Regions from separate parts of the Pseudoalteromonas sp. SG43-1 genome, predicted to be linked through region 1. Evidence: predicted binding sites of a transcription regulator. Region 1 holds the regulator's gene; each other region holds the start of a gene.
The links. Region 1 encodes FliA, which starts transcription of late flagellar genes. Its sites were predicted from a motif close to CTAAAGNTNNNNNNNNNNNNGCCGATA; they were not measured.

Region 1 (3,284 bases):
AGCTACTTAGTACTTAGCGCGACAGCACAAATTAATGTATTGCAAGAAACTGTACGTCACTTTAAAAAAGTACAGTTAAGTGGCTGTATTTTCACTAAGTTAGACGAATCATTAAGTTTGGGTGAGATTATTAGTATTGCGATTCAAAATCGCCTTCCAATAGGGTATCTTACTAATGGTCAACGAGTACCAGAGGATATTCGTGTTGCAAATGCTGAGAAACTAGTTAAAAAGGCTGAGCAATTATATTTAAAAAGAACAAAAGAACAACATTCAAGGCACCAAGCAGTGGCGCCAAGCACAGTAGGGATGTATGATTAACACAGTATTAGATCAAGCAAGCGGCCTGCGCAAAATGAGTCAAAACAATAACAACGGCGTAAAAGTTATCGCTGTAACCGGTGGTAAAGGTGGAGTAGGGAAAACAAATGTTTCTCTAAATACAGCTATTGCACTTGGGCAGCAAGGTAATCGAGTATTAGTGCTGGATGCTGACTTGGGTTTAGCAAACTGTGATGTGATGCTTGGTTTACGTGTAGAGCGTAACTTGTCACATGTCTTGTCTGGTGAATGTGAGCTTGATGAAATTTTAGTTGAAGGCCCTGCAGGAATTAAAATTGTACCCGCTACATCGGGTTCGCAAAGTATGGTTGAATTATCACCATCTGAGCATGCTGGGCTAATTCGTGCGTTTAGCGAATTGAATACCGAATTTGATATTTTAATTGTAGATACAGCTGCTGGTATTTCAGACATGGTACTGAGCTTCTCGCGTGCAGCGCAAGATGTAATGGTTGTTGTATGCGATGAGCCGACATCAATCACCGACGCTTACGCACTTATTAAAGTATTAAGTCGTGAGCACGGCGTTTATAAATTTAAAATTGTTGCCAATATGGTGCGCAGTATGCGTGAAGGCACTGAATTGTTTGCAAAGCTATCTAAAGTTACCGACCGCTTTTTAGATGTATCAATGGAGCTAGTAGCAACGGTTCCTTATGATGAAAATATGCGCAAAGCAACACGTCGTCAAAAAGTAATAGTAGAGCTCTTTCCAAATTCGCCAGCCGCTCTTGCGTTTAAAACGCTGGCAACAAAAGCAGTTAAATGGCCAATACCCAACCAACCATCTGGGCATTTAGAGTTTTTCATTGAGAAACTAGTAAACGGTTAATTATGACAACACTGGTGAATAGAGCTATGGGATATCAATCAACACAAAATTTAAATGTGATTGTTGAGAAGCATGCATCACTTGTTAAAAAAGTGGCATGTCATCTAATTGCTCGATTACCACCTAGCGTTCAACTTGATGATTTAATTCAATCAGGAATGATAGGCTTAATAGAAGCTTCGAAAAACTTTGATGCAACAAAAGGCGCAAGCTTTGAAACTTTTGCAGGTATTCGTATTCGCGGTGCTATGCTTGATGAAATGCGCCGTGGTGATTGGGCTCCTCGTTCAGTTCACCGTAAAAACAGGCAAGTTGCAGAAGCAATTACTGAGCTCGAAAGTAGTCTGAACCGCGAACCAACGGACATAGAAGTTGCTGAAAAACTTGAAATTTCGCTCAATGAGTACCATCATATTTTAAATGATGCGAATACGAGTAAAATATTAGGCATTGAAGACCTTGGTGTAGATGAGGATGTTATTACTCCTGTAGGCCAAGATTTAGCACAAGATAAACCTTTTAATAATGTTAAAAATGATAGGTTTAATGAGTCTTTGCTAAGTGCAATTAAGTCATTACCAGAGCGTGATGCAATGGTGCTTTCTTTGTACTACAACGATGAAATGAATTTAAAAGAAATAGGACATATACTCGATGTAAGTGAATCGCGTGTAAGTCAGATACATGGTCAGGCGATGATTAAGCTTAAAGCTAAAATCAATGACTGGATAAATTAGTAGTAAGTAAACAAAGGTTAATACCTCACTGGGGGATGTTTTGGATAAAAACATGAAAATTCTTGTAGTTGATGATTTTTCAACAATGAGACGCATTATAAAAAACCTGTTACGTGACTTAGGTTTCACTAACGTTCAAGAAGCTGATGATGGGTCTACAGCTTTGCCTATGTTGCAAAATCAAGTGTTTGATTTTGTAGTTACGGATTGGAATATGCCTGGAATGCAGGGTATTGATCTTTTAAGAGCAATACGTGCAGACGATAAGTTAAAACATATCCCTGTATTAATGGTAACGGCAGAGGCTAAAAAAGAACAAATAATAGCTGCAGCGCAAGCTGGTGTTAATGGTTATATTGTTAAGCCATTTACGGCTGGAACATTAAAAACTAAATTAGAAAAAGTATTTGAACGCTTAGGCTAATGATGGGGGAGAGGCTTATGCCAGCACCAGCTGCGCCTCAAATAACGTTAGAACAAGCTCGTCAGCTCGTTGTTTTTTTAGAAAATGATGAGCAAGACAAAGCAAATCAGTTGATTTTAGAGGCTGCATCTAAAGAGCAGTCTGAATTATTTGCTGAAGTTGGAAAGTTGACTCGTCAACTGCACGAAGCCCTTAAAAGTTTTGAGCTTGATACTCGCTTAACTGATATAACGACAGATGCGATTCCAGATGCTAAAAAGCGGCTTAATTATGTTATAGAAATGACAGAAAATGCGGCTAATAAAACAATGGATGCAGTGGAGGCCAGTTTACCTATAGCCCAACAGTTAGCGGACGAAATATCTCATATTAAACCGACATGGGATCGTTTAATGAGCCGCGAGATTGAGCTTGGTGAGTTTAAGCAACTTTGCCATAGCATCGATAAGTTTATGAACAACTCTCATCATAAGACTGATGAGCTTCAAAACTTAATGACAAATGTATTAATGGCTCAAGACTATCAAGACTTAACAGGTCAAGTTATTCGCCGTGTTATCGAACTTGTTAGGGAAGTAGAAGAAAGTTTACTGCATCTTTTAACTGCGTTTGCTGAACAAGACGACAGTAACAGCACCGCGAATAAAGTAGAACAACAAAAAATAAAAGAACCAGTTGCCACACAAACTTTAGCAGGTCCTGAAGGCCCTATTATTGATAAAGAATCGCGTAATGATGTTGTATCTGATCAAGATGAAGTTGATGATCTTTTATCAAGTTTGGGCTTCTAAGAGGAGAGTAACTGCATGTTTGAAGTCGATGAAGATATTTTACAAGACTTTCTTGTAGAGGCTGGAGAAATCCTAGAGCTTTTATCTGAACAGTTAGTTGAGCTGGAAAATAATCCAGAAGATACCGAGTTACTAAACGCTATATTTAGAGGTTTTCA
Region 2 (3,284 bases), on a different contig from region 1:
CGGAAAGTGCGTACACCCTAGTACAAGTACATCTATAGTTTTATCTATATGTAGTTCATCGAGTACTTGATACAACTTATTTGTATCTAAAAAGCCTGTAAAAAAGCATTCCTCAGCTAACGTTACTAATTCAACACTGCTATAAAGGTTAACGATTACATTACGTGCATGTTCAGCAATTAATGTTTTTGTGTATGAACTGGCGACCGTTGCCGGCGTGGCTAACAAGCCAATATGATTTGAGCGTGTTAATTCTGCCGCAGGCTTTATTGCTGGCACAACACCTACAATAGGAATATCCGTAATTTGGCGAACAGCGCTGAGTGCAGATGTAGAAGCTGTATTACACGCTATTACAATTAAATCGACGTTAAGCGTGTTGGCTTTGATGAAATGAATAAGTGAACATAATCGGTTAATTATAGTTTGTTGGGATTGAGCACCATAAGGTAGTAATGCATTATCCATAAAATAGCTGTACTGAGCATTGGGGATACTTTGCTTGATATGTTCAAGTACAGTAGTTCCACCAATACCTGAATCAAAGACCATTATATGCGCTGACAAACTACCGTTCCTACTTTACTTTAAGATCGGCAGTTTGCCATGAGGTTTTTATAAAAGAAAGTAGTTTAACTTTGCGTGGCTTCTAAATCAGTAAGCCTGTCGGCTGCTGAATTTAACTGATTAAGGTTTTCGAACATAGACTTTGTATAATCTACTAACTTATCTATTTGTTCCTGATCTTGATTTAACCATTGGAGAATGCCAGCTAGCTGATTTTGTAATCCAAGCTCACCCGCTTTTTCAAAAGCATTTTTAAGGTCGTCATTAAAAGGGACTAAACCCTCTGCTACTTGTTTTTCTGGTGCTGGTTTATATTCTTCATAGCTTTTAACTGTTGCTATTGTTTTTGTTTGGCGTAAATCCATAGAAAAAGCCACCAGCTGATCGCTGTCTAAACTCAGCTCTTGCGCTTGTTCAAATGCTTCATCTAAATCACCACCAAAAAAGGTTTTACTTAAATCTTGTAAGTCTTCCATCATCGCATTAATAGCTTCTTGCTCTTGCTCGTTTAAGTCACCATTTACCGACATCGAAAATGATACCTGTCGAGATTGCGATGATGAGCTTGCAAACGACTCACTATTACTATTTTGCTGATAGCCACTTGCCGATTGAGATTCAAATGCATCAGCAAAGCTAATACTTACCTCATCGCCTTCTGCTGTAGTAAATTTATACTCTGCATTACTCGTCATACTGACGTATTGGGCCTGGCTTATATTTACGCTGGCAGGTTGTGGGTTAAATAACGACTCTTCAAACTTATCCAGCCCATTGTAAATTCCCTCTTTGGACTTATTAATGCCCTCTTCCATGTCATCATTAAATACGCCTGTACCTTTGAGTTCATCAACAGCGTCATCAATCCCTATTTGGACTCCTTTGCGCGCATCGCCTAGCATATCTTTGAGCTTTTCGTCATCAGCGCCGTTAGCTTTTGCTTTATTTACAGCACTACTTACAAAATCGAGTACGTTTTTTACTATTTCATCAAAATCAAATAGTGGTTTATCTGCTTTTTTTTCTGCGATAGGTAATCCAAGCTGCTCAGCCATTTTATCGCCAAGCACCTTTGCGGCCAACTCTCGGCCTCGTTGTTGATAGCTATCTTGAGGAGACGTAATTGTAGGTTGCTGTATATCAGCTTTATTATTGAATTTATTGATGTTGTTGTTTGGCGTAAAGCCATAATTACCTATTTTCATGATTCGTCTCCTAAGCGTGCGTAGTTTATTATCGGCTATAACAACAAAAACTAAAGTACAATGTTCAATAAAACAGCATAAATGCTAGCCAAAACTAGACAAATACGCAGCGCTCCCTACAATAGCGCCGATAAACAGATCTTAGATAAGGTAGTAGCGTTAATGGCAGTTATTAAAATAGATACCACACAGTACCAAGCGCAGTTAAGTGAAAAAGAGCAGCGAATTAGTACGCAGTTTCAACGTTTTGGTGTGGAGCAATTAGAAGTATTTAGCTCAGAGCCAACTAACTACCGCCAACGTGCTGAATTTAGAGTATGGCACGACGGTGATGATCTGTTTCACATTATGTTTGATCAACAAACAAAAGAAAAAATCCGTGTTGATACATTTGACCCAGCAGCGCCTCTAGTAGGTGAAATAATGCAGGTGATGATTGAAAATCTTAAGCCTTGTGAAATATTACGCCGTAAGTTATTTCAAATCGATTACCTATCAACGCTAAGCGGTGAAATTTTAGTAAGCTTGCTTTATCACAAACCACTGGATGATGAATGGTTAAGTGAAATTAAAGCACTGAAAGAAAAGCTTAGCAGTAAATACAAAATTGACTTTATAGGTCGTGCTCGCAAACAAAAAGAAGTACTAGGTGATGACTTTGTAACTGAACGTTTAACAGTTAATGGGCAAGAGCTTATTTATCAACAAGTAGAAAATAGCTTTACTCAGCCTAATGCAAAAGTAAATATTAATATGCTGGAGTGGGCACAAGATTTATGTAAACCACTTAAAAATGATTTACTAGAATTGTATTGTGGTAACGGTAACTTTTCAATTGCATTAGCGGGCTGTTTTAATAAAGTATTAGCGACGGAAATATCAAAATCATCTGTTCACTCTGCTCAATACAACATTGCTAAAAACAACGTAGAGAACTTAGATATTATTCGTATGTCTAGTGAAGAGTTTACTCAAGCAATGAATGGCGAGCGTACTTTCTCTCGTTTAGATGGTATTGATTTAAAAAGCTATGACTGCCAAACCATATTAGTTGATCCACCACGCGCGGGCATGGATGAATTAACGTGTGACTTAGTGGCTAACTACGAAAGCATAATTTATATATCCTGTAATCCTGAAACTCTTGAGCGTGACCTTGATCACTTAACACGTACGCATAACGTTAAGCGCTTTGCTATATTTGATCAGTTCCCTTATACGCATCACATTGAGTCGGGCGTTTTCTTACAGCGCAAATAACCAGCCAAAATTAAAGTGCCAGTACTTTTATAAGTGCTGGTATTTGCTCTTCACTAAATACTTGAATACCATTTTTTATTAATAATGCTGTAGTTAAGCCTAGCCCTTCGATTTTTACTCCGTGATGCTTTCCATCATATATTGTATTTCGTCCGCAAGAAGGGCTCGATTCTTTAAGTAGAGCAAAACGAACTTGATTCTTTTTACAGAGTTCTAGCGCTATATTAGCTCCAGTTTGAAACTGTTCTGTTA
Region 3 (3,284 bases), on a different contig from region 1:
ATTAGTATTTTCACCAGGCAATGCTTGAAATAGAAGATGAGAGCGGTACTCACCAGAAGCTAGACCTTTAGGTTTACGTATTGCTATTTTTACTGTTTGTTTTTCACCAGGTGCTAAACGCATTTGTTTTGGTGACAAACGTGCCATTGAACTTAAACTTTCGCTTGTAGCCTCTGCCAACTGTATGTAGCCACCGCTAGGTTGCGCTTGCTTCTCACTCCATAAAACACGATATGTTTGATATTCATCCCCCGTATTAATTACGGTAACTTTAGCGGTTCGTTGACGTTCATCAAAACTAATACGGGTTGGAGAGATAAGTAAATTTGCGTATGCATTTTTTCCTAAAATACATACACTCAGTGCGAGCAGCACTACAACTTTATAAAGCATGTTTTTCCTTTAGTAATCAATCGTAATTTCTAATTGGGTGTCAGTAATAAAACTACCATCTAAGTAACTTTGGCTAGTCCCTGTCGTTATTAAACGGCCACCTACTTTGAGTAAAAGATCTCCAAATTCATCGCTAGTTTGCGTGCTTGGTAAATCCACTAATACAACCGAAAACTTGGCACTATTAGCTCCAAGTACTTCACTTTGCAATGTAGAGTCACTCATTTTATTAAACGATATTTGAGTAAGCGGAGGTAAATCGGTAAATAAAAGTTCTGCGGGATTCCCCTCAGTTAATACGTAAATACTACCAAATGTGGTTATTTCACCATTGTGGTTAATCGTGATAGAGCTTAAAGTATTATTTTGAAGGATAACTAAAGTGCCAAAATTAAGCGCTTCTTGTTGTATGCTTGCGCTATAGGCTTGCTCGCTAAACATTAACGAAAGCCAAGCAGAAACATACAAAAAGCGCATTGTTTGTTTAAACACTAATTAATATGACACTTCAATATTAAAGCTACCAGAATACTCACCATCAGGGTAATCCACACTTGATGCGTTTGATGAAGTAGAAAGAGTCGCGCCTATATTAAATGATACAGCGCCATCAGCACCAGCTTGTAGGTTAGGAGTACCCTGCGTATAAAGCGCTCCTGCATTTGTTCCGCTCGTTATAAAGTAAGTCCAAGCATCTACAGTAAAATCAGGTTCATTTAAGCCTTGGCCAGCTAAGGGTAGTATCAAAGTATTTACTGGGTCGCTAATGGTTAAAATAGAGTTTGGTACTACATCTGACACACTGAAAGCACCCGCTTCACCACCTTCAATTATTGAGATACTCGCAGCGTTACCAGTTGGATTATCTTGTGAAGTAACAGGGCTCGCAGCTGGATCAGGATTAACTGTCAGCGTTGCTTGTTCGGCGCCTAATGGATCTGAAATAGCACGAATAGTACCAAAATTTAAATCGTTATCTTTTGTGAGTACTACAGCATTTTGTACTGTTACTTTCGCTTCAAATGACTCTGTAGCAGCATAAGTGCTAAACGAGCTGACCACGGTGGCTACAGCTAATGCAGATAAATAAAACTTCATGCTAAATCCTTATAAGAAAATGGGCTTTATCAAATATTTGCCCAACTATAGTTAGTATCGACTATTAGTACAAATACTTTAATACTATATAAGTTTAAAAGTCCTAATTTATTAATTATATTGGTTTTCCGACAAAAGCAGCAATATTACATACTTGATCAAGCTGATTAGCTAAATAACAAAACGCACTTACTTGAGCATCGTTTTTAAATGGACCTACACGTAATCCATACAAAGTCATATTATTATTTTTACGTTCAAACATAGTAAAATTAAATTGAGTAAATGCACTAGGGTATAATTGCTTAAGCCTTTCGACTCTTGCTCTAACAAGCTCTGGCTTTAAATACCAACCAAGCTGTGCTCCAATTTTAGTTTCATCTGTTAAGGTGAGTTCTGAGTTTTGTAAGTTTGGTGTTTTTACTTCGGGAGTGTTATTTAGTGCCGTCGGTTCCAAATTCTGTGAAGGCTGATTACCATAGGTGATATCGATTTTACTTTGCATGAGTAAAGGAGGGTTTTCAGTTAATTCACTTTGAGACGATAACGCCATAATTAATAGCTGTAAATCATCTTCCATAGCAGTTAAACGACCAATGCTTTCTTGCTGTAAGTGCCACTGCGAAACATACTCTTTTACTTGTTTATCAGTTATTAAAGAATGCTGCACGCTCTCGTTATTTACAGTTGCGCTGCTGCATCCATATAAATAAAAAGATAAGAATAAAACTGATATTAAATGACAAGACTTCAAATACCGCATTGCAAAATGCACTCTACTAACCAAGATAATAAATCAAAGCAAATTTTGCGCCAATTTATAGCAACTTTTTAATTAAGTAGTCTATTTTGAAGTAAGAAAACCGAGTTGATAACAAAACAAAATTGCATTATTTAATTACTATCACTAATTATTGCTGTATTGCTCTAGCTACTGCCTCCGTGCACTCGTATATCAAAATTATTAGCGATAATTGCGTCAGGTTTAATCCCCAGATTGATTAGGTATTATTACAGATTGATATTACGTAATACGGGCTACAGCCTTACTGGCTTATCGGTGTAGTTACTTACTATACAATCGAGTTTATACAGCTTGAATACGTCACAATCTGCTTTTGCATTTTTAAAGTTTTGGTAAGAGCCTAGTTTTAGTCTGTAAAACATTTTGTCGTTTATCTTGGCGGTTTCTACGTTAGTCAATATTTTGTCTCTAAATAACGGTGCTGCTTTAGTATTTAGCTCTTGCCATGCTTTAGCCACACCTTGCTCTGAATCAACCGAAGCTACTTGCAAAGCAAATACATGTTTTGGTTTATTTAATTTTACAGCTTGTTTTTTATTACTGTAGTTTTGTTTAACTTGTTGGCGTGACTTAACATTGCGTGTGTTTCGTGGTGAACGTACAGACTTGCTGCTATACCCTTGATTAGACTGCGCAATTGCTTTGCTGTTTATAATATCAATATGATTTACGAGATAAGTTATTTCTTTTTCTAACCTTAAAATTCGCTCTATGCCTTCACGAGCTTGTTGCCACTGCATTGCGGCATCTTTTAGCTGAGCAAGCTCCAAGGCTGTAATTGATACGTAGTCAGGCGAGTTACTTTGAGGCTGTTCATCAATAGTTTTTATTTCAGGCGTAACGCTGCATGCTGTGCCAAATAAAAGCATTAGCAAGCTGAATAAAAACCCAATGTTATTTTTTTTATATATAAACATGTATTTGCTGTCCTGAAAGCAGTGTTCTTACACTACATTTCAGTTAAACATTCTCACAAGAAAGCGTTTAA

Region 2: H5159_RS19650 (DUF5610 domain-containing protein) is a predicted target of FliA. The motif match lies at 1,802-1,828, and genes of this name have one in related genera.
Region 3: H5159_RS08005 (DUF4402 domain-containing protein) is a predicted target of FliA. The motif match lies at 1,547-1,573, and genes of this name have one in related genera.

The regions. Positions count from the first base shown of each region.
Region 1 is NZ_JACJFD010000007.1:50,785-54,068, forward strand. It holds gene flhF (flagellar biosynthesis protein FlhF) at 1-321, shown strand, start outside; gene H5159_RS07375 (MinD/ParA family protein) at 314-1,174, shown strand; gene H5159_RS07380 (RNA polymerase sigma factor FliA) at 1,201-1,911, shown strand; gene cheY (chemotaxis response regulator CheY) at 1,952-2,335, shown strand; gene H5159_RS07390 (protein phosphatase CheZ) at 2,353-3,126, shown strand; gene H5159_RS07395 (chemotaxis protein CheA) at 3,142-3,284, shown strand, end outside.
Region 2 is NZ_JACJFD010000040.1:22,594-25,877, reverse strand. It holds gene murI (glutamate racemase) at 1-567, opposite strand, end outside; gene H5159_RS19650 (DUF5610 domain-containing protein) at 633-1,772, opposite strand; gene trmA (tRNA (uridine(54)-C5)-methyltransferase TrmA) at 1,935-3,032, shown strand; gene H5159_RS19640 (DUF523 domain-containing protein) at 3,043-3,284, opposite strand, start outside.
Region 3 is NZ_JACJFD010000008.1:28,219-31,502, forward strand. It holds gene H5159_RS07995 (molecular chaperone) at 1-393, opposite strand, end outside; gene H5159_RS08000 (DUF4402 domain-containing protein) at 403-885, opposite strand; gene H5159_RS08005 (DUF4402 domain-containing protein) at 889-1,491, opposite strand; gene H5159_RS08010 (SPOR domain-containing protein) at 1,607-2,161, opposite strand; gene H5159_RS08015 (SPOR domain-containing protein) at 2,530-3,213, opposite strand.